4 regions of the Pseudomonas sp. TE3786 genome follow, and region 1 is predicted to be linked to each of the others. Evidence: predicted binding sites of a transcription regulator. Region 1 holds the regulator's gene; each other region holds the start of a gene.
The links. Region 1 encodes sigma-54, which starts transcription at its own class of promoters, with help from an activator protein. Its sites were predicted from a motif close to ANTGGCATNNANNTTGCTNT; they were not measured.
Positions count from the first base shown of each region.

Region 2: a site for sigma-54 is predicted at 3,329-3,348, ahead of glnK (P-II family nitrogen regulator). Genes of this name have one in related genera too.
Region 3: a site for sigma-54 is predicted at 2,937-2,956, ahead of fliD (flagellar filament capping protein FliD). Genes of this name have one in related genera too.
Region 4: a site for sigma-54 is predicted at 1,686-1,705, ahead of ACVW0Y_RS05395 (CmpA/NrtA family ABC transporter substrate-binding protein). Genes of this name have one in related genera too.

Region 1 is NZ_JBSRZF010000012.1:142,270-148,031, reverse strand. It holds gene ACVW0Y_RS14855 (KpsF/GutQ family sugar-phosphate isomerase) at 1-795, shown strand, start outside; gene ACVW0Y_RS14850 (KdsC family phosphatase) at 795-1,319, shown strand; gene lptC (LPS export ABC transporter periplasmic protein LptC) at 1,328-1,900, shown strand; gene lptA (lipopolysaccharide transport periplasmic protein LptA) at 1,887-2,459, shown strand; gene lptB (LPS export ABC transporter ATP-binding protein) at 2,459-3,184, shown strand; gene ACVW0Y_RS14830 (RNA polymerase factor sigma-54) at 3,358-4,869, shown strand; gene hpf (ribosome hibernation-promoting factor, HPF/YfiA family) at 5,006-5,314, shown strand; gene ptsN (PTS IIA-like nitrogen regulatory protein PtsN) at 5,329-5,762, shown strand, end outside.
Region 2 is NZ_JBSRZF010000019.1:17,802-23,563, forward strand. It holds gene ACVW0Y_RS18915 (hypothetical protein) at 64-480, opposite strand; gene ACVW0Y_RS18920 (winged helix-turn-helix transcriptional regulator) at 1,506-1,769, opposite strand; partial or broken gene ACVW0Y_RS18925 (YifB family Mg chelatase-like AAA ATPase) at 1,993-2,838, opposite strand; gene ACVW0Y_RS18930 (accessory factor UbiK family protein) at 2,878-3,138, opposite strand; gene glnK (P-II family nitrogen regulator) at 3,544-3,882, shown strand; gene ACVW0Y_RS18940 (ammonium transporter) at 3,916-5,235, shown strand; gene ACVW0Y_RS18945 (secondary thiamine-phosphate synthase enzyme YjbQ) at 5,443-5,762, shown strand, end outside.
Region 3 is NZ_JBSRZF010000016.1:84,665-90,426, forward strand. It holds gene fliH (flagellar assembly protein FliH) at 1-24, shown strand, start outside; gene fliI (flagellar protein export ATPase FliI) at 27-1,352, shown strand; gene ACVW0Y_RS17550 (flagellar export protein FliJ) at 1,372-1,797, shown strand; gene flgM (flagellar biosynthesis anti-sigma factor FlgM) at 1,890-2,168, shown strand; gene ACVW0Y_RS17560 (flagella synthesis protein FlgN) at 2,165-2,608, shown strand; gene fliD (flagellar filament capping protein FliD) at 2,981-4,285, shown strand; gene fliS (flagellar export chaperone FliS) at 4,282-4,677, shown strand; gene ACVW0Y_RS17575 (hypothetical protein) at 4,664-4,963, shown strand; gene ACVW0Y_RS17580 (flagellar hook-length control protein FliK) at 4,967-5,762, shown strand, end outside.
Region 4 is NZ_JBSRZF010000003.1:202,397-208,158, reverse strand. It holds gene ACVW0Y_RS05400 (molybdopterin-dependent oxidoreductase) at 1-1,284, shown strand, start outside; gene ACVW0Y_RS05395 (CmpA/NrtA family ABC transporter substrate-binding protein) at 1,837-3,042, shown strand; gene ACVW0Y_RS05390 (ANTAR domain-containing response regulator) at 3,053-3,628, shown strand; gene ACVW0Y_RS05385 (nitrate/nitrite transporter) at 4,048-5,262, shown strand; gene ACVW0Y_RS05380 (protein kinase domain-containing protein) at 5,272-5,762, shown strand, end outside.

The DNA of each region.
Region 1 (5,762 bases):
AAGATCGCCGCCACCCTGGCGAGCACCGGGACTACCTCGTTTTTCGTCCACCCGGCCGAAGCCAGCCACGGCGACATGGGCATGATTACCCGCGATGACGTGGTGCTGGCCCTGTCCAACTCGGGCTCCACCGCCGAAATCGTCACCCTGCTGCCGCTGATCAAACGCCTGGGCATCACTCTGATCAGCATGACCGGCAACCCTGACTCGCCGCTGGCCAAGGCCGCCGAGGTCAACCTCGATGCCCGTGTAGCCCAGGAAGCCTGCCCGCTGAACCTGGCCCCAACCTCTTCCACCACCGCCTCGCTGGTACTCGGCGACGCCCTGGCCATTGCCCTGCTGGAAGCCCGCGGCTTCACCGCCGAAGACTTCGCGTTCTCCCACCCGGGGGGTGCCCTTGGCCGTCGTCTGCTGCTGAAAGTGGAAAACGTGATGCACAGCGGCGAGCAGTTGCCCAAGGTGCAACGCGGCACCCTGCTGCGCGACGCACTGATGGAAATGACCCGTAAAGGCCTGGGAATGACCGCCGTACTGGAGGCCGATGGGCGTCTGGCCGGGATCTTCACTGACGGCGATTTGCGCCGCACCCTGGACCGCGACCTGGATATCCGCCAAGCCACCATCGACGAAGTGATGACCGTGCACGGCAAGACCGCACGCCCGGACATGCTCGCTGCCGAAGCCTTGAAGATCATGGAAGACCACAAGATCGGCGCGCTGATTGTGGTCGATGAACACGACCACCCCATCGGTGCCTTCAACCTGGGCGACCTGCTGCGCGCTGGAGTGATGTGATGAGTAGCGACCTGTTGAAGCGCGGCAAGGCCGTCAAGCTGGCGGTTTTTGATGTCGACGGTGTACTCACCGACGGAAAAATCTACTTCCTCCCCGATGGCGGCGAATTCAAAACCTTCAGCACCCTGGACGGTCAAGGCATCAAGATGCTGATCAACTCGGGCGTGCGCACCGCGATCATCACTGGGCGCTCGTCGCCGGTGGTGGAACGTCGCGCACAGAACCTCGGCATTCATCATCTGTATCAAGGCCGCGAAGACAAGCTGGTGGTTCTTGATGAGCTTCTGGCCGAACTCGGCCTAAGCTATGACCAGGTCGCGTACCTGGGGGACGACCTGCCAGACCTGCCCGCCATCCGCCGTGCTGGTTTGGGCATGGCTGTCGCCAATGCCAATGACTTTGTTCGCCAACACGCCGATGGTGTGACTACGGCGCGTGGTGGCGAAGGTGCTGCCCGCGAATTCTGCGAGTTGATCCTGCACGCCCAGGGCAACCTCGAAGCGGCTCAAGCCGCCTATCTATAGAGCCAACCATGCTGCGCAAACTGCTTCTCACCTTATCGTTCGGCCTGGCGGCGCTGCTTGTCGCCGCCCTCGGCTATTGGAACCTGAACCCAGAGAGCCTGCTTGAGCAGAAGCCCCAGGCCAGTGCCGACAACGCCGTGGACTTCTACGTCATCAACGCGAAAAGCGTGGAGTACCAGGTCGACGGCTCGCTGCACTACGAAATGACCAGCGACAAAGTCGAGCACTTGAAAGAAAGCGACAAGAGCCTGATCACCAAGCCCGACCTGCTGCTGTACCGCGAAGCCTCACCGCTGCCCTGGCATGTGCAGAGCGAGCGCGGCGAAGTAGCGCCAGGCGGCACCGAGGTCGAGCTGATCGACAATGTGCGCATTGCCCGCACCGACGAAAAAAACCGCCCCACCATCATCACCAGCAGTCGCATGACCGTGTTCCCGGACAAGGAATTTGCGCAGACCCAGCAAGCCGTTAGAATCGAGGCCGCCAATGGAGTGACCACGGCTAATGGAATGAAAGCGTATTTGAAAGACAGCCGGGTGCTCCTGCTGTCCAACGTAAGAGGCCAGCATGAGGTTCGTTAACCAATTTTCCCTTCACACCCTGTCCCTGCTGCTCAGCCTGGGCGCGGCGATTGCCAGCTCCAGCGCCTGGGCCCTGCCCACCGACCGTGAGCAACCGATTCGAGTGCAGGCCGACAGCGCCGAACTCGATGACAAACAGGGCGTGGCGGTATACCGCGGCGACGTGGTGATCACCCAGGGCAGCATGAAAATCACCGGCCACACGGTGACCATCACGCAAACCCCAAGCGGTGATATCGACGTCTTCACCGCAGTGGGCACCCCGGCCTACTACGAACAGAAACCGGCTGTGGATAAAGAGATCGTCAAGGCTTACGGCCTGACCATCCAGTACTTCGCCGCCAAAGACCGCATTGTGCTGATCGACCAGGCCAAGGTGATTCAGGAAGGCAACACCTTCGAAGGCGAGAAGATCGTCTATGACACCCAGCGCCAGATCGTCAACGCCGGCCGCGCCAATGGCACCAACGTGACCAGCCCGCGCCCACGCATCGACATGGTCATCCAGCCGAAGAACAAACCCGCTGGCGCCCCACCAGCCAATCAGCAGGCGCAGTAATGGCGATTCTCAAAGCCCAGCACCTGGCCAAAGCCTACAAGGGCCGCCAGGTGGTTCGTGATGTCAGCGTATCCATCGAAAGCGGCCAGATCGTTGGCCTGCTGGGCCCCAACGGTGCCGGCAAGACCACCTGCTTCTATATGATCGTCGGCCTGGTGAATGCCGACCAGGGCCGCGTGCTGATCGACCAACAGGACGTCACCCACCTGCCCATGCACGGCCGCGCACGCGCCGGTATCGGCTATCTGCCGCAGGAAGCCTCGATCTTCCGCAAGCTGTCGGTGGCCGACAACATCATGGCGATCCTGGAAACCCGCAAGGAACTCGACAGCGCCGGGCGTCGCAAGGAACTGGAAAGCCTGCTGCAGGAATTCCACATCAGCCATATCCGCGACAACCTCGGCATGAGCCTGTCCGGTGGCGAACGCCGCCGGGTGGAAATCGCCCGCGCCCTGGCCACAGCACCGAAATTCATCCTGCTGGATGAACCCTTCGCCGGCGTCGACCCGATCTCCGTTGGCGATATCAAACAGATCATTCACCACCTCAAGGCCAAAGGCATAGGCGTGCTGATCACCGATCACAACGTGCGTGAAACGCTGGATATCTGCGAGACCGCCTATATCGTCAACGACGGCCAGCTGATTGCCGAAGGCGACGCGCAAACCATCCTGGCCAACCAGCTGGTGAAAGAGGTTTATCTGGGCCACGAGTTCCGCCTGTAAAGCCTCCCTGTAGCGCGTGTCTGTACAGTAAAAAAGACACGCCCTACAGACTTCGATTGAGGACTAGGCAAACACCTCAAACATAGGCATATAATTTGCTTCCTGGTGGCGTCTCGGCGCCCTCGTTGTGGAAAGCGCGTATGCGCCGGCGAATAAGGTCTTAAGCCCCCTCCATGAAACCATCGCTAGTCCTAAAAATGGGCCAGCAGCTGACGATGACACCGCAGCTGCAACAAGCCATCCGCTTACTCCAACTGTCCACCCTGGATCTGCAGCAAGAGATCCAAGAGGCACTGGAGTCCAATCCCATGCTCGAACGCCAGGAAGAAGGCGAGGACTTCGACAATAGCGACCCGTTGGCCGATGGTGCCGAAAGCGCCCCCCCCGCGCCGAACAACGAAGAGTCCTACCAAGACACCAGCTACCAGGAAACTTCGGCACCCACCGTCGACAACCTGGAGGAAGGTGAATGGAACGAACGCATTCCCAATGAGCTTCCCGTCGACACCGCCTGGGAAGACATCTACCAGACCAGCGCCAGCAGCCTACCCTCCAACGACGATGACGAGTGGGACTTCACCACCCGCACCTCGGCTGGCGAAAGCCTGCAAAGCCACATGCTCTGGCAGCTCAACCTGGCACCGATGTCCGACAAGGACCGGCTGATTGCCGTCACCCTGATCGACTGCATCAACGACCAGGGCTATCTGGAAGAAACCCTCGAAGAAGTGCTGGACGCTTTCGACCCTGAGCTGGATATCGAGCTCGACGAAGTCGAAGCCGTGCTGCACCGCATTCAACAATTCGAACCCTCCGGCATTGGTGCCCGCGACCTGCGCGAATGCCTGCTGTTGCAACTGCGTCAGCTGCCGGCAAAAACCCCGTGGCTGGCCGAAGCGCAGCGTCTGGCCGGTGATTACCTCGACCTGCTGGGCGGCCGCGATTACAGCCAACTGATGCGCCGCATGAAGCTCAAGGAAGATGAGCTGCGTCAGGTCATCGAACTGATTCAAAGCCTCAACCCGCGCCCGGGTTCGCAGATCGAAGCCAGTGAGCCGGAATATGTGGTGCCCGATGTGATCGTGCGCAAGCACAACGATCGCTGGCTGGTGGAGCTGAACCAGGAAGCCATGCCGCGCCTGCGGGTCAACCCGCAATACGCCGGCTTCGTGCGGCGTGCCGACTCCAGCGCCGACAACACCTTTATGCGCAATCAGCTGCAAGAGGCGCGCTGGTTTATCAAGAGCCTGCAGAGCCGCAACGAAACGCTGATGAAAGTCGCCAGCCAGATCGTCGAGCACCAGCGCGGTTTTCTCGATTACGGCGACGAGGCCATGAAGCCTCTGGTTCTGCATGACATCGCCGAAGCGGTGGGCATGCACGAATCGACCATTTCCCGCGTCACCACGCAGAAATTCATGCATACCCCGCGCGGTATTTACGAGCTGAAGTACTTCTTCTCCAGCCACGTCAGTACCTCCGAAGGCGGCGAATGCTCGTCCACAGCGATACGCGCAATCATCAAAAAACTGGTTGCAGCGGAAAATGCGAAAAAGCCGTTGAGTGACAGCAAGATCGCTGGTTTACTGGAGGCACAGGGCATTCAGGTAGCCCGTCGCACAGTCGCCAAATACCGCGAATCCCTCGGGATAGCGCCCTCCAGTGAACGTAAGCGACTGATGTAAACGTTATTCAGGGTTCGACCCGGCACCTGCTGCGAACCCTGCTCTGGCAAGACGGCTACACTGATCCAAGGCCAAAGTGTTCCGGCGACAAGCCCGTTAGCTTGTCTCTTACACACGGCAATAAGGAGAAAGCGGTATGCAAGTCAACATCAGTGGACATCAGCTGGATGTGACCGACGCCCTACGCGACTACATCGACGAAAAACTCAGTCGATTAGAACGCCACTTCGACAAGATCACCAACGTGCAAGTGACCATGGAGGTCGAGAAGCTCAAACAGAAAATCGAAGCGACTTTGCACATCGCCGGGGGCGAAGTGGTCGCCAACGCCGAACATGACGACATGTACGCAGCTATCGATCTACTCACCGACAAACTCGACCGCCAACTTATCAAACATAAGGAAAAGCAGCTGGGTCGCCTGCAAGGCGCCACAGTTCGCTGACACCACCCCAACCCATGATTCGACTTGAAAATATCCTGACCCCCGGCCGCTCCCTTGTGGGCGTGCCGGGTGGCAGCAAAAAGCGTGTACTCGAACAAATCGCCAACCTGGTCGCCCGCGAACTGCCCGATCTGGATGGACAAGACATTTTCGAAAGCCTGGTGGCCCGTGAAAAACTAGGCTCCACCGGCTTTGGCAATGGCATCGCCATCCCCCATTGCCGCCTGCCAGGTTGCACCGCTCCGATCAGCGCCCTGCTGCGCCTCGATTCCGCCGTCGACTTCGACGCCATCGACGGTGCCCCGGTCGACCTGCTGTTCGTGCTGCTGGTCCCCGAAGCTGCCACCGATGAACACTTGGAACTGTTGCGCCAGATCGCCAGCATGCTCGACCGCAGCGATGTCCGCGAACAACTGCGCCACGCCCCCACCAGCGAACGTCTGTATCA
Region 2 (5,762 bases), on a different contig from region 1:
AAGACCTGAGCATGCTTCAATCCAAGCAATCGACATGCTCAGAATCGGAGGGCCTGCTGTGCCTTATCCGCGTTTATGCATCCAAGAGGCGATTTTCATAAACAGGCTCGCCAGCTGACGGTATTTTTCAAACGTTGGCATAGGATCATTAACGAGGTGGCCACGCAGGGGCATTTTCTCTGCCTGCTCCTGAAGCCAGCGCTGCTTTTTAGGTGTTTTTTCTTGAGCAATACGCGCGTCTAATCGAGCGCAGTCTCGGACATGCATTGCATTCAAGCGAGAGCGCTGAAGCTTGATAATCAAAGGTGCAGACGCGTAGAGAGCCCACATCGCCAGCATAGCCGCGGCTCCATTGATCCACGTCAGATCATCCTGTCGCCATAACGCTACGAGCACCATGAGTGGCGCGAGTTCCAGCAGCCGAAAGTAGGTTTTTCTCGTAGGCGCTAATCCCAGTATGAACAGCCGATGCATGATCATAAACAGCCCTCTGTGAAATCGTTGTTGATGGTGGAGTCGTTGGACCTCTTTCCCAAGAAACCACAAGAAATTGACCAAAGCATCCCATTAGCGAGTAAAAACGTCATCGCACCAGATACTTGCTCGTCAGGTGAATAGAGCAAGTCAAGCCTCTTCGGGGCTTCAGTAGGAGGCGTATTAATGCAGGATGCGTACACGATTTTTGATCACCGACATCGATTCGCGGCTTGGGCTGCAGCTCGAGCATATTCTCGGGGAGCACCTGGGCATACCGTTAAGAATGCGGCACGCCTAATAGACCTTTCAGGCGCAGCGAGCGTCAGAACCGCAAACGATCTCCCGTCTCCAGAAAAAATGAGTTCATTTTTGGATTCTCTCTTCACTCGCGCAATGGAAGGTGCGCAAGGCTTGACCTACGTGAGGGAGAGAAAAGACAGGGACACAGGTAAAAAATTAAAAAGCACGGAGACGCTTTGCTGCAGCTATGGACGTGCGCAGAAGCTAATCAACATCTATCTGAAATCGAAACTAGTATGCGCAGGGCAGGAAACGCACCCGAGCGTGGCTCTGCTTCATCCTCCGATAGACTCAGTGCTCATCAATAATATGAAAGCGTTACTGAGCGCGGAGCCAAGTAGATACCCGAAAGCGCTCGTGGCTTTTAAAAGAGCTCAGAAGCTAGGCGTAGCTTGGTCCGACTTCGATAAAGCGACGTATGAGTCCTACATCGACGTTGTGAAATTGATCCAGGGAGCGCGTCCGCTTTGGGGTATTGAATGGCTCTGGGATGCTAGTTAAGCCCTTCGGGTTTGCGAGGCGGCGGAGTCAGGTCCATTCGACATCCTTGTTCAGTGGTGGGAACACTATCGATTCAATCGCTTCAGCGAGATAGAGCTCATCTACGATCGCTATCTATTCTGCGTCAGCTATCTGTTGTGCCTCCTAACTGGTGGAATGGTGTTTCATCGTTTTTTGTCCATCAGGTCAATCCAGTTGGTGAGCGCCCCGAAAACTGGTCTGAGGCCTCAACCCCAATCCGATAGCTTGTACTCAACCTTGGGAGGGACCTGCGCATAAAGCTTCCGAATAACAAGCCCGTCCATTTCCAACTGCCGGAGTTGCTGGATCAACATCTTTTTAGAAATGTTGGGGATGCGTTTTTCCAAATATGAAAAACGATACGAATCCCCGTCGAGCAGATGAAACAGGATGATGAGCTTCCACTTGCCCTCAAGCAGGCGTGAGATAGTTTCAATGCCGGTTGTAGCCTCGGTGCTGCTCTCAGTCATTGGAATCACACGCTAGAAAAATTTGAAGACTTTTCTGATCCGTAGGACGCGGGGAAAGCTTCTCTCTTCTGAGAGGGAAGATGGTTAAGCCGAATAGATAAGCGAAAAGCTCAAGCGCTGAGCCCCCGTATTTGCTGCGTTCTGGGACCTTAGGCCTGCCTTTTAGAGGCTAATTTATTTCTCATCTATTTCGCGTCTTTCTCAACAATTGCTCGATGTCTCAGCCGCCACCGACCAGTGCCGGACCTGAAGCCGTATGGTGTGGATGCCGGAACGGCCGCTGTGGCCAGGCGCTCATGGGGGTGTGGCTGGCCACCGATTGAATCGCCGCCACCTCCAGCGCTTCCTGTTCTTCCAGCGGTGGCAGCAGCCCGGGCAGGCGGCTGGCGAGCAGGGTTTTGCCGGTGCCTGGAGGGCCGGTGAACAACAGGTTATGGGAACCGGCGGCAGCGACCAGCAAGGCACGCTTGGCGGCTGCCTGGCCCTGCACTTCGCTGAGGTCCGGATAGGGTGCGCATTCGCGCAGCAGGCCTTGCGCCTCGTACGCGAGGATGGGTGTCAGGCCGTTGAAGTGGGCGGCGAGCTCCAGCAGGTGATCCGCCGCCAGGACGGTGAGGCCGGATGCCAGGCTGGCTTCTTCGGCATTGCTGCGCGGCACAATCAGGGTGCGCCCTGCCGCCCGCGCGGCGAGAGCGGCGGGCAGAACACCCTGCACGGGACGAAGTTCACCAGACAATGCCAACTCGCCCAGGCATTCCACCTGTTCGAGCGCTGCTGCCGGCACCTGGCCGCTGGCTGCCAGAATTCCCAGCGCGATGGCGAGGTCAAAGCGCCCGCCGTCTTTGGGCAAATCGGCGGGGGCGAGGTTGAGGGTGATGCGACGTTGGGGAAATTCAAAGGCGCAATTCAGAATCGCGCTACGCACGCGGTCTTTGCTTTCCTTGACGGCGGTTTCCGGCAAGCCCACCAGGGTCAGTGAGGGCAGACCGTTGGCCAGGTGGGCTTCGACGATCACGGCGGGGGCTTGCACGCCGACTTGGGCGCGACTGCGGACGATGGCCAGAGACACGGATCACTCCTTGATCACATGCCGCTTATGCGGCGGGGTTTACTCGCTGGGCGGGGTTACCTTGGCTTCCAGTTCGGCGACCTTGGCTTCCAGCGCTTCGAGGCGGGCGCGGGTGCGGGCGAGGACGGCCATCTGGCTATCGAACTCTTCCCGGCTGACCAGATCCAGCTTGCTGAAACCACTTTGCAACAGGGCTTTGAACTGGGCTTCGAATTCACTGCGCGGCAAGGGTGTTTCACCATTGAACAGGCGCGAGGCATGGGTGCTTAAAGCGTCGAGCAGGGCTTTGGGCGGCAGCATAAAAGGGTTCCAGAAAAGTCGGCTGGCAGTGTACCACGCGGCATCTAGGCTAACGGCTGCAGGGTTTTGCACGGTTTTGGAGCGTCGCTAAAGCGAACCCTGCACTGTTGTTGCGCGTGACTCGCTTGCGCACTCTGGTCACATTGCTGCTTGGGCTTAATAACTCGCTGAATTTCAAGCTTTTCAGCGAGCTGGCAAGCTTTCTGCTTAGTGGCCTATGACGCATGCACCGATGCAGTTCGGATGCGTAAGGCGAAGCGGGGGAGTCGTTTCGTCAGGAGCGATTGGTTGTGTCGAGAGCCCTCCCTGAGGACGTTCGATGCGTTACAAAGCCAGACACTGCGCTTAGACTTGAGCCGGGTTCGTTTTTCCTGGGGCAAGTCCACCAATACGGGAGAGAGTTTCATGAAGTTAGTAACTGCCATCATCAAACCGTTCAAGCTGGACGATGTGCGCGAGTCGCTATCGGAGATCGGCGTGCAAGGCATCACTGTCACTGAAGTCAAAGGCTTCGGTCGTCAGAAAGGCCATACCGAGTTGTATCGCGGCGCCGAATACGTGGTCGACTTCCTGCCCAAGGTGAAGATCGACGTGGCCATTGCTGATGACCAGCTGGACCGCGTAATCGAAGCCATCACCAAGGCTGCCAACACCGGCAAAATCGGTGACGGCAAGATCTTCGTGGTCAATCTGGAACAGGCAATTCGCATCCGTACCGGTGAAACCGGCACCGACGCAATCTAAGCCGCCGAACCCAACGCCCCAGGAGAAAACAATATGACTCTGCGTAAGCTCGCAGGGCTAGGAGCCCTTTTGTCCCTCGTTACCCCCGGCCTGGCAATGGCCGCTGACGAGGTTGTGTTGAATAGCGGTGATACGGCGTGGATGTTGACCGCCACCGCATTGGTGCTGTTCATGACCATCCCCGGCCTGGCGCTGTTCTACGGCGGCATGGTCCGCTCCAAGAACATCCTCTCGGTGATGATGCAATGCTTCGCCATCACTGGCCTGATCAGCATTCTGTGGGTCGTTTACGGCTACAGCATGACGTTCGATGTCACTGGCATGGAACAGGGCGTTGTTAACTTCAATTCCTTCGTGGGTGGCCTGTCCAAGGCATTCCTCGCCGGCGTTACTCCAGCCAGCCTGACGTACGCTGTGCCGGAAGCCGTCTTCATCACCTTCCAGATGACCTTCGCGATCATCACCCCGGCTCTGATCGTTGGTGCCTTCGCAGAGCGTATGAAGTTCTCCGCGATGCTGATCTTCATGGGCGTGTGGTTCACTCTGGTCTATGCACCAATCGCCCACATGGTCTGGAGCGGTAACGGCGGCCTGCTGTGGGACTGGGGCGTACTGGACTTCGCTGGCGGCACCGTGGTGCACATCAACGCCGGTATCGCGGGTCTGGTTGCTTGCCTGGTGATGGGCAAACGCAAAGGCTACCCAACCACCCCGATGGCTCCGCACAACCTGGGCTACACCCTGGTCGGTGCCGCCATGCTGTGGATCGGCTGGTTCGGCTTCAACGCCGGTTCCGCTGTGGCCTCCAACGGCACCGCCGGTATGGCCATGCTGGTTACCCAGATCGCTACCGCCGCCGCTGCACTGGGCTGGATGTTCGCCGAGTGGATCACCCACGGTAAGCCAAGTGCCCTGGGCATCGCTTCGGGTGTAGTCGCTGGTCTGGTCGGTATCACCCCGGCTGCCGGTACCGTTGGCCCAATGGGCGCTCTGGTAATCGGCCTGGCTGCTGGCGTGATCTGCTTCTTCTGCGCCACTACCCTGAAACGCAAACTGGGCTACGACGACTCCCTGGACGCCTTCGGCGTACACGGTATCGGCGGTATCGTTGGTGCACTGCTGACCGGCGTATTCGCAGCTCCTGCCTTGGGCGGCTTCGGCACTGTGACCGACATCGGCGCACAGGTTTTCACCCAGTTCAAAGGCGTTGCCTTCACCGTTGTCTACACCGCGATCGTCACCTTTGTGATCCTCAAAGTGCTGGACCTGGTGATCGGTCTGCGTGTCAGCGAAGAGGAAGAGACTGTCGGTCTGGACCTCGCGCAGCACAACGAGCGTGGCTACAACCTGTAAGGCTTCCTTATAAGGTTCTATCCGCACGAAAAATGCCCGGCTCTGCCGGGCATTTTGCATTTTGCGATAGTGTGAATTTGCGACCTTTGTCGAGCCCGGTCAGCCTTGAAAACCGGGATCGCAGAAATAAACTCAAGCGCTCTGGCCTGTGCTCTTTGCTTTTTCTCGCAGCACGCTAGAATGCGCGCCGAAGCAGCGGAGATGCATATGTGGCAGCAACGCGAATTCAGCTTGCAGGCACGGCCTCGAGGCTTCCATCTGGTGACGGATGAGGTCACGGGCAAATTGCCGGAACTGCGTAGCTGTGGTGTCGGTCTGTTACATCTGTGGCTGTTGCACACCTCGGCTTCGTTGACCGTCAATGAAAATGCCGACCCGGCTGTGCGACGCGACTTTGAGCGTTTCTTCAATCGTCTTGTGCCTCAAGCCGACGGCAGTCATGCCGATAGTGGTTACGAGCACAACGATGAGGGCCCGGACGATTTACCGGCGCACTTCAAGGCCAGCTTGCTGGGCTGCCAACTGAC
Region 3 (5,762 bases), on a different contig from region 1:
GAACATGTGCAGAGCGAGGGCTGAACATGGCCCTGGGCGAAGCCTTCAAACTCGACGCAGCCCTGCGCTCGCTGGACTCGGTGCAGCTGGCCAAAGTCAGCGGCCGTCTGGTGCGGGTGTCGGGCATGCTCCTGGAAAGCCTCGGCTGCCGGCGCATGACCGGCCAGCGCTGCATGGTCGAACAAGCCGACGGCAGCCTGCTGGAAGCCCAGGTGGTGGGCTTCAACCGCGATATCACCTACCTGATGCCATTCAAGAAACCCATGGGCCTGACTGCCGGCTCGCGGGTATTTCCCGCCGAAGAAGAAACCGCCCTGCGGATCGATGAGTCCTGGCTGGGGCGGGTTGTCAATGGCCTCGGTGAACCGCTGGATGAACTGGGCAAACTCACTGGGCGCGATCCGCTGCCCACCGAATTGCCACGGGTCAATCCGCTCAAGCGTCGCCCGGTCACCGAAGCCCTGGATGTCGGCGTGCGGGCCATCAATGCCTTGCTCACCGTTGGCAAAGGTCAGCGTGTCGGCCTGTTCGCCGGCAGCGGCGTGGGCAAAAGCGTGCTGCTCGGCATGATCACCCGGCAGACCAAGGCCGATGTGGTGGTGGTGGGTTTGATCGGCGAGCGTGGCCGCGAGGTGCAGGAATTTATCCTTCACGCTTTGGGCGAGGAGGGCCTGCGCAAGGCCGTGGTGGTGGTGGCCCCGGCCAATGAATCACCGCTGATGCGCCTCAAGGCCGCCGAGCTGTGCCATAGCATCGCCGCCTACTTTCGCGACCAGGGCAACGATGTCTTGCTGCTGGTGGATTCCCTTACCCGTTACGCCATGGCCCAGCGCGAAATCGCCCTGGCCCTGGGCGAGCCGCCAGCCACCAAAGGTTATCCGCCGTCGGTATTCGGCATGCTCCCGGAACTGGTGGAAAGCGCCGGCAATGGTGCCGATGCCCGTGGCAGTCTGAGCGCGCTGTACACCGTATTGGCCGAGGGCGATGACCAGCAGGACCCGATTGTCGACTGCGCCCGCGCCATTCTCGATGGCCATATTGTGTTGTCGCGACGTCTGGCCGATGTCGGCCATTACCCGGCCATCGATATCAGCGCCTCGGTGAGTCGCTGCATGACCCAGGTCAGCGCGCTGCCGCAGCAACGTGCGGCGCGTAATTTCAAAGAGTTCTACAGCACCTTTGAAAAGATCAAAGAGCTGATTCCTCTGGGTGGTTACACCCCGGGCATGGACAGCAAAACCGATCGCTCGGTGCAACTGGCCCCCGCCCTGGAGCGCTTTCTGCGCCAGGAAGTGGGCGAGGGCAGCGAGCTGGGCGTGAGCATCGCCACCTTGCAGAGCATCCTCAAGTAGCCATGGGGCCTGAACCGCTATGAAGCAACAGATCGATGTACTCGCGCGCCTGGCCAGTTTGCGTGGCAGCAAGGTGCAGGAAGTGATGGGCCGGGTGAACTACCAGCGCAACCTGTGCCAGCGCTACCGCAACAACATCACCGGGCTCAGCCGCCTGTGCGGTTTCAGTGTGCCGGTGACCACCTCGTTGCAATGCAGCAACCAGCAGCAGTACAAAGCCACACTGTTCAAGATGCTCGAACTGCAGCGCCGCGAGCTGGGCGTGGCGGAAGAGTTTCTCGGGCGTATTCAGGCCGACCTGCTGCGCGCCATGCGCAATGAAAAGGTCATCATCCAGCTGATCGACAGCAAGATGAGCCAGTGGCAAGACCTGCTGGCGCGCCAGGAGCAGAAAATCCAGGATGGGCTGGCGGCGCAGGCGTGGTGGCGGGCGCAAGTTTCGTAATTCAAGTTTTATAAAAAAACCTACAGATCGATTTAAGTGGTGCCTGCAAACGGTCGCCTGTTGCTCTGTAACCACCTTTGTTGGACGCAATCATGGAAATTACTCGGCAGTTCAAGCCCGTCGTCGCCACCCAGAGCGAAGCCCCCGTTGTGGCTTCCGGCAAGGCGGCGCAAAAGAAAACCGTCAGCACCCAGGCCGGCAGCGACAGCCTGCCCCTGGAGCAGCTGCAGGACGCCCTCGGCAGCTTGCCGGAAATCGATATGGACAAGGTCCAGCAGATCAAGGCCGCCCTGCAACGTGGCGAAATCAACCTGGATCTGGGTGCCCTGTCGCGCAGCATGCTGGCCTATCACAGCGGCAGTGATACGTGAGCGATAAACGCGAACAACTGCTGAGCCTGATCGAGGGCGATATTCAGCAGGACTGCGCCGACTACCTGCGCCTGCGCGGCCTGATGCAGGAGCTCTACGAGTTTCTGCTGAGCCGCGATATGCCGCGCATTGATGTGATCAACCAGCAGGTCAGCGCCCTGGTTGAAGACACCCGCCTGCGCGCCGAACGCCGCAGCAAAGCCCTTGGCGCTTTGCGTTTACAGGCCGATGCCGCCGGCATGTACCGCCTGTTCGAACTCTACCCCGGCACCCGCCGCACCCAGCTGCAACAGTACTGGAGCGAGCTGGGGCAACTCACCAGCCAGTGCCAGCGCCTCAACCAGCGCAACGGCCAGCTGCTGGCCATGCACAACGACATCCTTACCCAGCTGCTCAGTCAGCAAGGCGAAAGCGGGCTTTACGGCCAGCAAACGTATTGACGTCGGGGTTGGCGAATCGGCAGATATCGCCGATGGCGATATTCGCCCTACATACCCAAAACATCGCGGCTGAAGCCGCTCCCACAGCGGAAATCCGATCCCTTGTGGGAGCGGCTTCAGCCGCGATTGGCCGGACCTGAAAACACCGTTCTGCGCCGCAAACCCAGCTTAATAAATCCCTCTCAACAGTCGCCTGTTTTACCCCGTGGGTCTGTGTGCGATCCCTAGGCGGAAACGGGCTTTCCCCGTAGTCGTCAACGTCGCCCAGGCGGAAGTTTTTCTTCTCCATTAATTCTGGCTAATTCTATGTAAATCAATGATTTATAGGGTTGGCATTGAACTTGCTCAATGGAATTCAGAGGGGTACTAAACATGGCAATTGATTCCGACTACGTGCAACAGATGGCAACGCAACTGGCTCAGTACGACGTCCAGGCCGGGCAGGCGCGCGCCAAACGCAGCGAGACCAAATACAACGCCGAGTTGAAGGCGGTCGGCGATCTGAAAACCGCCCTGAGTACCTTTGCCTCCGCCGCCAAGGCGCTGAAGAGCACCAGCAGCAGCGCCGACAGCATGCTGATCAACAGCGCCAAGTTCAGTACCGAAGGCGTGGCCACGGCCAGCGTCGGTGCCAGCGCGGTGAGCGGCAGTTATGAATTCTTCGTCAAGCAGTTGGCCAGCAAGGACCAGGTGGCCTTGCAAGGGCTGACCGATGCCGACCTGGGCAGCGGCAGCCTGACCTTTGGCCAGGGCGGCGAAACCTTTTCCGTGGACATGAGCAGCATCACCACCCTCGATGGCCTGGCCACGGCGATCAACAACGCCAGCGATAACACCGGCCTGAAAGCCACCCTGGTGCGCAGCAATGGCCAGGTGAACCTGGTGCTGACCAGCGACAAAACCGGTGCCGATCAGGCCATCAGCGTCTCCAGCGACAACACCGCGGTGCAAACCTCGATCGATGCGCGCAAGCAGCTGTCCACCGCCAAGGACGCCATCGTCTATCTGGGCGGCGAGGGCGGGGTGGAGCTGACCAACAGCAGCAACACTTTCGATGCCGCCATCACCGGCGTGAGCCTGACCTTCAACAAGGTCACCGGCCCCGACGACGAGCTGCTCACCGTGGATATCGGCCAGGACGTCTCGGCCACCAAAGACAAACTGCAAAAGTTTATCGATGCCTTCAACACCCTGATGACCAGCATCGGCTCGCTCACCGCCAGCGGCAGCGACACCAGCGCCCGTGGTGCCCTGGCCGGCGATGCCAGCGTGTTGGCGATCAAGTCGGTGGTCAACAACCTGGTGCGCACCAGCTTTGGCGACACCTCGCTGATCAACTTCGGCGTCAGCTCCAACAACAGCGGCAAGTTGACCCTGGACGCCAAGGCTTTCGAAAAGGCCATCGCCGCCGACCCGGACGGCTTCGAAACCCTGTTCACCGGCAAGGGCAATCTGCTCGACAGCCTGGACAGCTCGCTCAAGGTCTACACCAGCAGCTCCAACGGCCTGCTCACCTCGCGGGTCGACAGCCTCAATGAAAAGCTGAGCAAGATCAACGATGACTACGACACCTTGCAGGTGCGTTACGACAGCTCGTACAGCCGCTACCTCAAGCAGTACACCAACCTCATGCAAGTCATGACCTCCATGGAACAAACCAGCAGCCTGTTCGTATGAATACCTACAACCTGAACGACGGATACGACAGCTACCGCTCGGTAGACCTGGAAGCCAAAGCGGCTTCCGCTTCGCCCTACGAGCTGGTGCTGATGCTGTTCGACGGCCTGCTCGACGAGCTGGCCCGTGCCCGGGGGCATATCGAAGGCAAGCGCTACCAGCAAAAAGGTCGCTCGCTGGAGAAGTGCCTGAACATCCTCAATGGCCTCAACGGTGCCCTCGATTACGAGCAGGGCGGCGAGCTGGTGCATGGCCTGGCGCGCCTCTACGACTACTGCATCTACAAGGTTTCCGACGTCAGCGTGAGCCTGTCGCTCGCCGATCTCGATGAAGTGGTGCGTCTGCTCGGCGTGCTGCGCGAGGGTTGGGAGGGTGTCAGTGCCTCGCGTTGAACGTCTGCACCTGCTGCATGAGCGCTTGCAGCAGGTGCTGCTGGCTCGTGACTGGCTGGCCCTCGGTGAAGTGGACGCCGCCATTCGCCAAGAACTGCGCCGCGAGGTGCCGCCAAGCCTGGAGCGCCAGCGCTTGCAACAGCAGCTCAAACAGCTGCATGGCCAGGCCTACCAGGCCTGCGCCGCCGAATGTGAGCGGGTGCGCCAGCTGATGCTGTCGCACCTGGAATACGCCGAAGGGCGCTCGGCTTACGAGCGCGTCGAACTGCTGCAAAACCGGAGTTAACTCGTGCTGCAACTGATCAACACGCCTGCTGCCCAAGGCACCTTGCCGGGTGATGAAGCCATTGCGCCGCAAGCCCAGGCCGGCAATCGCCCGCCAGCAACCGGCGAAGGTTTTGTGCTCGACGCCGAGGCGCTGTTGGCGACCGCCGTGCCGAGCAGCGCAGCCTTGCCCGCCGAGGTCACGCCGGTGCCGGCCGAGTCCGCCGAGCTGCTCGACGGCCTAAGTCAGTTGCCCCTGGACCCGAGCCTGCAACAACAGGAATTGAGCGCCGAACAGTGGCTGCTGAGCATGCTCGGCCAACGTATGACCACTGTGCAGGCGCGTGATGGTGAAGCGGTGCAAGGCGCACAGCAGCCACAGACCGAGGCCATCCGCAGCCAGGAAATGGCCGCGCCGACTCAGGCTCCGCAGCCTGACCTGGGTACCAAGTTGGCGCTGCTCCCCAGCAGCATCACCACAACGCCCGTACATGGCACCAAGCAGGACAGTGACAGCGATGCCCTGACCGCCTTGCTCGCCACCCTGGCCGCTGGTGCGGAGCAAGCGCCCGCTACCGACGTCACCGGCACCGATGCCAGCAGTACCAGTGCGGTGAGCGCCTTGGCGACCAGCAGCCCGGCAACCACTCCCAATGCCGCGGCGCAGGAGCTCACTCAGACGCCGCAACTGGAGCGCCATCTGAAGCTGCAGACGCCGGAAGCCAAGTGGGGTGAGCAGATGTTGGTGGCGCTGCGCGACAACGTCGAGCTGCAACTGCAGCAGAAAGTGCAGAGCGCCACCATCCGCCTCGATCCGCCGG
Region 4 (5,762 bases), on a different contig from region 1:
GGCGCCGAACGCTTGCAGCCGCGACTGGACTGCGAAGCGGATTTTCAGGTGCCAGCCGAGCAATGGCTGAATGCCCTGTGCAGCCGTTTTGCCGCCGCCAGCGCGGCACCGGCGAGCGCTGCCCTGCTGCGTCCGACGCCCGTGGAAAGCAGCACCTACAACCGCGCCAATCCGCTGCGCACCACCCTGCTGAGCAATCAGTTGCTGAACCGTCCTGGCGCGCAGAAAGAAACCCGCCACCTGGCCTTCGACCTCAGCGGCCATGACTTCCCCTACCAGGCCGGCGATGCCCTGGGCGTATGGCCCAGCAATGACCCAAGCCTGGTGGACGAACTGCTGAGCACCCTGCGCCTGTCCGGCGACAGCCTGGTGGAACTGGACAATCAGCCGCCCATGCCCCTGCGCGAAGCGCTCACCGAACACCTGGAAATCGCCCGCATCAGCCCGGATCTGCTGCGCCGCGTGGCCGGCCATAATGCCAGCCCGCTTCTCGAGGAACTGCTGCACGAAGGCAACCAGAACGCCCTGCAGGATTGGCTCTGGGGGCGGCAGGTGCCGACCCTGTTGCGCGAGTACCCCATCGCCCTGGATGCGCAGCAACTGGCGCGCTTGCTCAAGCCGTTGCAGCCGCGCCTGTACTCCATCAGCTCCAGCCCCAAGGTAACGCCAGACCAGGTGCACCTCACCGTGGCCACCGTGCGCTACCAGCATCAGGGTCAGGCCCGTGGCGGCGTGTGCTCCACCTTTCTCGCCGACCGCGCGGCCAACAGCGGTGTGCGCATCTTTCTGCAACGCTCCACCCACTTCCGCCCGCCGCAAGACCCGGCCACTCCGCTGATCATGATCGGCCCCGGCACTGGTATCGCGCCGTTTCGTGCCTTTCTGCAGGAACGCCAGGCGCAATCTCAAGAAGGGCGCGGAAACGGCAAGAACTGGCTGTTCTTCGGCGAACAGCGCGCCCTCAGCGACTTCTACTACCACGACGAATTGCGCAGCTGGCAACGCAGCGGCCTGCTCACCCGGCTGGACACCGCGTTTTCCCGCGACCAGAAAGAAAAAATCTACGTACAGCAACGCATGCTCGAAGAAGGTGCCGCGCTCTGGCAGTGGCTGGAACAAGGTGCCCATATCTGCGTCTGTGGCGATGCCAGCCGCATGGCCAAAGACGTGGATGCCGCGCTGAAAAAGATCGTGCAGCTACACGGCAAGATGAGCGCCGGGGCAGCGACGCTTTACGTGAGTGGCATGAGCAAAGACCGGCGTTACCTGCGCGACGTGTATTGACGCCACGACGCTGGATCCCAGCCTGCGCTGGGATGACGGAGGTTGGTGGAAGTTCACCGCCGCCCCGGCGCAGGCTGGGATGACGGAGATCGGTGGGGAGTTCACCGTCACCCCAGCGCAGGCTGGGGCCCAGAATTTATCAGGCCAGCGGTTATCAATCGGCGCACCAATTGACCGTTGGGGCGGCGACCTTGTATGTCGGTGACAGAAGCAAGGATCGGCGTTACCTACGTGACCTGTATTGAAGCGACGACTCTGGCTCCCAGCCTGCGCTGGGATGACGGAGGTTGGTGGAAGTTCACCGCCCCACCGGCGCAGGCTGGGATGACGGAGGTTAGTGGGGAGTTCACCGTCACCCCAGCGCAGGCTGGGGCCCAGAATTTATCAGGCAGCGGTTATCAATCGGCACACCAATTGCTCATCAAACTCCAAAGGCTGCCTTCCAACGCTGGAACTCGGCCACTACAGACATGACAATGGCGTCGTGCTCGACCGGCTTCAGGCTGGGAGGTACGGCGCTTTTTTTTGCGAAAACGGTTTGGGAATAGCGCCATGAGCGATATCAGCACCCCCTTGGACGCCCTGCACGCTCTGGCCTGGGTGGCCGGCAGCGATGCGCCGGAAAAGAACGTGCTTAATCTGGGCTTTATGCCATTGAGCGACTGCGCCTCAGTAGTAGTCGCCGCCACCCAGGGCTTTGCCCAGCCCTATGGCCTGACCCTCAACCTGAAACGGCAAAGCTCCTGGGCCGGCCTCAGCGACAAATTGCTGAGCGGCGAATTGGATGCCGCCCATAGCCTGTACGGCATGGTCTACGCCCTGCAGCTGGGCATCAGCGGTGCGCCGGCCACCGATATGGCCGTGCTCATGGGGCTGAACCAGAACGGCCAGAGCATCAACCTGTCGCAACCGCTGAAAGAGGCCGGGGTGACCACTGCCAGTGCACTGGCGCAGCGCGTGCACCAAAGCGGCACCCCATTGACCTTCGCTCAGACCTTTCCCACCGGCACCCACGCCATGTGGCTGTACTACTGGCTGGCCGCCCAGGGCATTCATCCGCTGCAAGATGTAAAGAGCGTGGTGGTGCCGCCGCCGCAAATGCTTGCGCACTTACAGGCCGGGCGTATCGACGGTTTCTGCGTTGGCGAACCCTGGGGTGCCCATGCCATTGCCCACCAGCAAGGCTTTACCGTCAGCACCAGCCAGGCGATCTGGCCGGAGCACCCGGAAAAAGTGCTGGCCTGCACCCGCGAATTTGTCGAGCAATACCCCAACACTTCCCGCGCCCTGGTGATGGCCGTGCTGGAAGCCAGCCGGTTTATCGAAGAAAGCCTGGAAAACCGCCGCAGCACCGCGCAGTTGCTTAGCTCGGCGGAGTTTCTTGATGCGCCCTTGGCCAGCGTCGAACCCCGTCTGCTTGGCCAATACAGCGATGGCCTGGGCAACAGCTGGGAGGATGAGCACGCCCTGCGGCTGCACGACAACGGTGCCGCCAACTACCCCTACCTCTCCGATGGCATGTGGTTTATGACCCAGTTCCGCCGCTGGGGTCTGTTGCGTGACGAGCCGGACTACCTGGCCGTGGCGCAACAGGTGCAGCAACTCGAGGTGTACAGCCGCGCCGCCGGCAGCCTGGAAATCGCCCTGCCCGCCTCGCCACTGCGCAGCAGCACCTTGCTCGACGGCAGCGTCTGGGACGGCAGCAACCCCGCCGCCTACGCACGCAGCTTTGCCCTGCATGCCCTTAGTGATCAGTGAGCCGACGACCATGTTGCGCATCCTGCTGATCAATGACACCTCGAAAAAAGTCGGCCGCCTGCGGGCGGCCCTGAGCGAGGCCGGTTTTGAGGTGATCGACGAATCCGGCCTGACCATCGACCTGCCCGCGCGGGTGGAAGCCGTGCGCCCGGACGTGGTGCTGATCGACACCGAATCCCCTAGCCGCGACGTGATGGAACAAGTGGTGCTGCTCAGCCGCGACCAGCCCCGGCCGATCGTGATGTTTACCGACGAACATGATCCCGGCGTGATGCGCCAGGCGATCAAATCCGGGGTCAGCGCCTATATCGTCGAAGGCATCCACGCCCAGCGCCTGCAACCGATCATGGACGTGGCCATGGCTCGCTTCGAAAGCGACCAGGTGCTGCGCGCCCAACTGCACGCCCGCGACCAGCAACTGGCCGAACGCAAACGGGTGGAACTGGCCAAGGGCCTGCTGATGAAGATGAAAGATTGCAACGAAGATGAGGCCTACACCCTCATGCGTCGTCAGGCCATGAGCCGGCAACAGAAACTGATTCAGGTGGCCGAGCAGATTATCGCCATGAGCGAGATGTTGAACTGACGGCAAGCGCCGACTTCTCCCGTAGGAGCGGCTTTAGCCGCGATGCTCTTGATCGCCGCGTTTGCAGGAAATCGCGGCTGAAGCCGCCCCTACAGGCTCACACCATGGTGCGCACCACGCACCCTGCGCGCCATAACGCAGCACGCCGAACCTAGCCAACCCCCTAATTAACGCTAAAACCATTGATCTAGAGCCTCCCACCCAACCTGGCACACAATCTGCTCAGGCAACTGCACAGGTAACCAACGGCGGTTGCCCCACCCCGACAAAGACGTCGCTATTCCCTGAGCCCAGTGCCCAGTGGAGTGCGGCGTTTTTTGCGTTTTGGCCTCGGCAACGAGGCAGTGGGATGACCGCCGATGGTCACCCACCTGCAAGCACACAACCTTCCGTGATTTCTTTTGCAGATGAGGTGCTGGATGAACAACAACAGTTTCTGGAAAGCCGGCCATACACCCACGCTGTTTGCCGCGTTCCTGTATTTCGACTTGAGCTTTATGGTCTGGTACCTGCTCGGCCCCATGGCCGTGCAGATCGCCACCGACCTGCAACTGACCACCCAGCAGCGCGGCTTTATGGTCGCCACGCCGATTCTGGCCGGTGCCCTGCTGCGTTTTCTGATGGGCATGCTGGCCGACCAGGTGTCGCCGAAAACCGCCGGCATCATCGGCCAGATCATTGTCATCGCCGCCCTGGCCGTGGCCTGGCAGCTGGGCATCCACAGTTATGAACAGGCGCTGCTGCTCGGCGTATTCCTCGGTATGGCCGGTGCCTCGTTCGCCGTGGCCCTGCCGCTGGCCTCGCAGTGGTACCCGGCCGAGCACCAGGGCAAAGCCATGGGCATTGCCGGGGCCGGTAACTCGGGCACGGTGATTGCCGCCTTGGCCGCGCCGGTATTGGCCGCGGCATTCGGCTGGACCAACGTATTCGGTCTGGCGCTGATCCCACTGCTGATTACCCTGGCGCTGTTCAGCCTGCTGGCGCGCAATGCCCCCAATCGCGCCAAACCGAAATCCATGGCCGACTACTTCAAGGCCCTGGGCGACCGTGACAGCTGGTGGTTTATGTTTTTCTACAGCGTCACCTTCGGCGGCTTTATCGGCCTGGCCAGCGCCCTGCCCGGCTACTTCCATGACCAGTACGACCTCAACCCGGTGACCGCCGGTTACTACACCGCCGCCTGCGTATTTGGTGGCAGCCTGATGCGGCCCCTGGGCGGTGCCCTGGCCGACCGGTTTGGCGGCATTCGCACCCTGCTCGGCATGTATGCCCTGGCGGCCATCTGCATCGCGGCGGTGGGTTTCCACCTGTCCAGCTCGGTTGCTGCCCTGGCGCTGTTCGTGGCTGCCATGCTCGGCCTGGGTGCCGGCAATGGCGCGGTGTTCCAACTGGTACCTCAGCGTTTCCGTAAAGAGATCGGCGTGATGACCGGCCTGATCGGCATGGCCGGCGGCATTGGTGGCTTCCTGCTGGCCGCCGGCCTTGGTGCAATCAAACAGAACACCGGCGACTACCAGCTCGGTCTGTGGCTGTTCGCCAGTCTGGGCCTGGTGGCCTGGTTCGGTCTGCACGGGGTGAAAAGCCGTTGGAGAACCACCTGGGGTTCGGCCGCCTTCACCGCTGCGCGCGTTTAAGGGCACGCCATGGGCCTGCAATTGAGCTACGCCGAAGCCAGCGCCAGCGGGCCACGGGCGGAGAACCAGGATGCCGTTCGCCTGGTCACCCCCGCCCCGGCGCTGGCCGCCAGCAAGGGTTACCTGTTTGCCCTGGCCGACGGTGTCAGCCAATGCGCCGACGGTGGCCTGGCGGCGCGCTCAACCTTGCAGGCGCTGGCCCTGGACTACTACGCCACCCCGGAAACCTGGGGCGTGGCGCAAGCCCTGGACCGTCTGCTATTGGCGCAAAACCGCTGGCTGCATGCCAACGGTGGCGACCAGCCGCTGCTCACCACCCTCAGTGCCCTGGTGGTGCGCGGTAAACAATTTACCCTCGCCCATATCGGCGATTGCCGGGTGTACCGCTGGTTTGCCGGGCAACTGCAACGCATCAGCGAAGACCACGTCTGGGGCCAACCGGGCATGCAGCATGTGCTCAAGCGCGCCATGGGCCTGGAGCAGCACCTGGTGGTCGATTA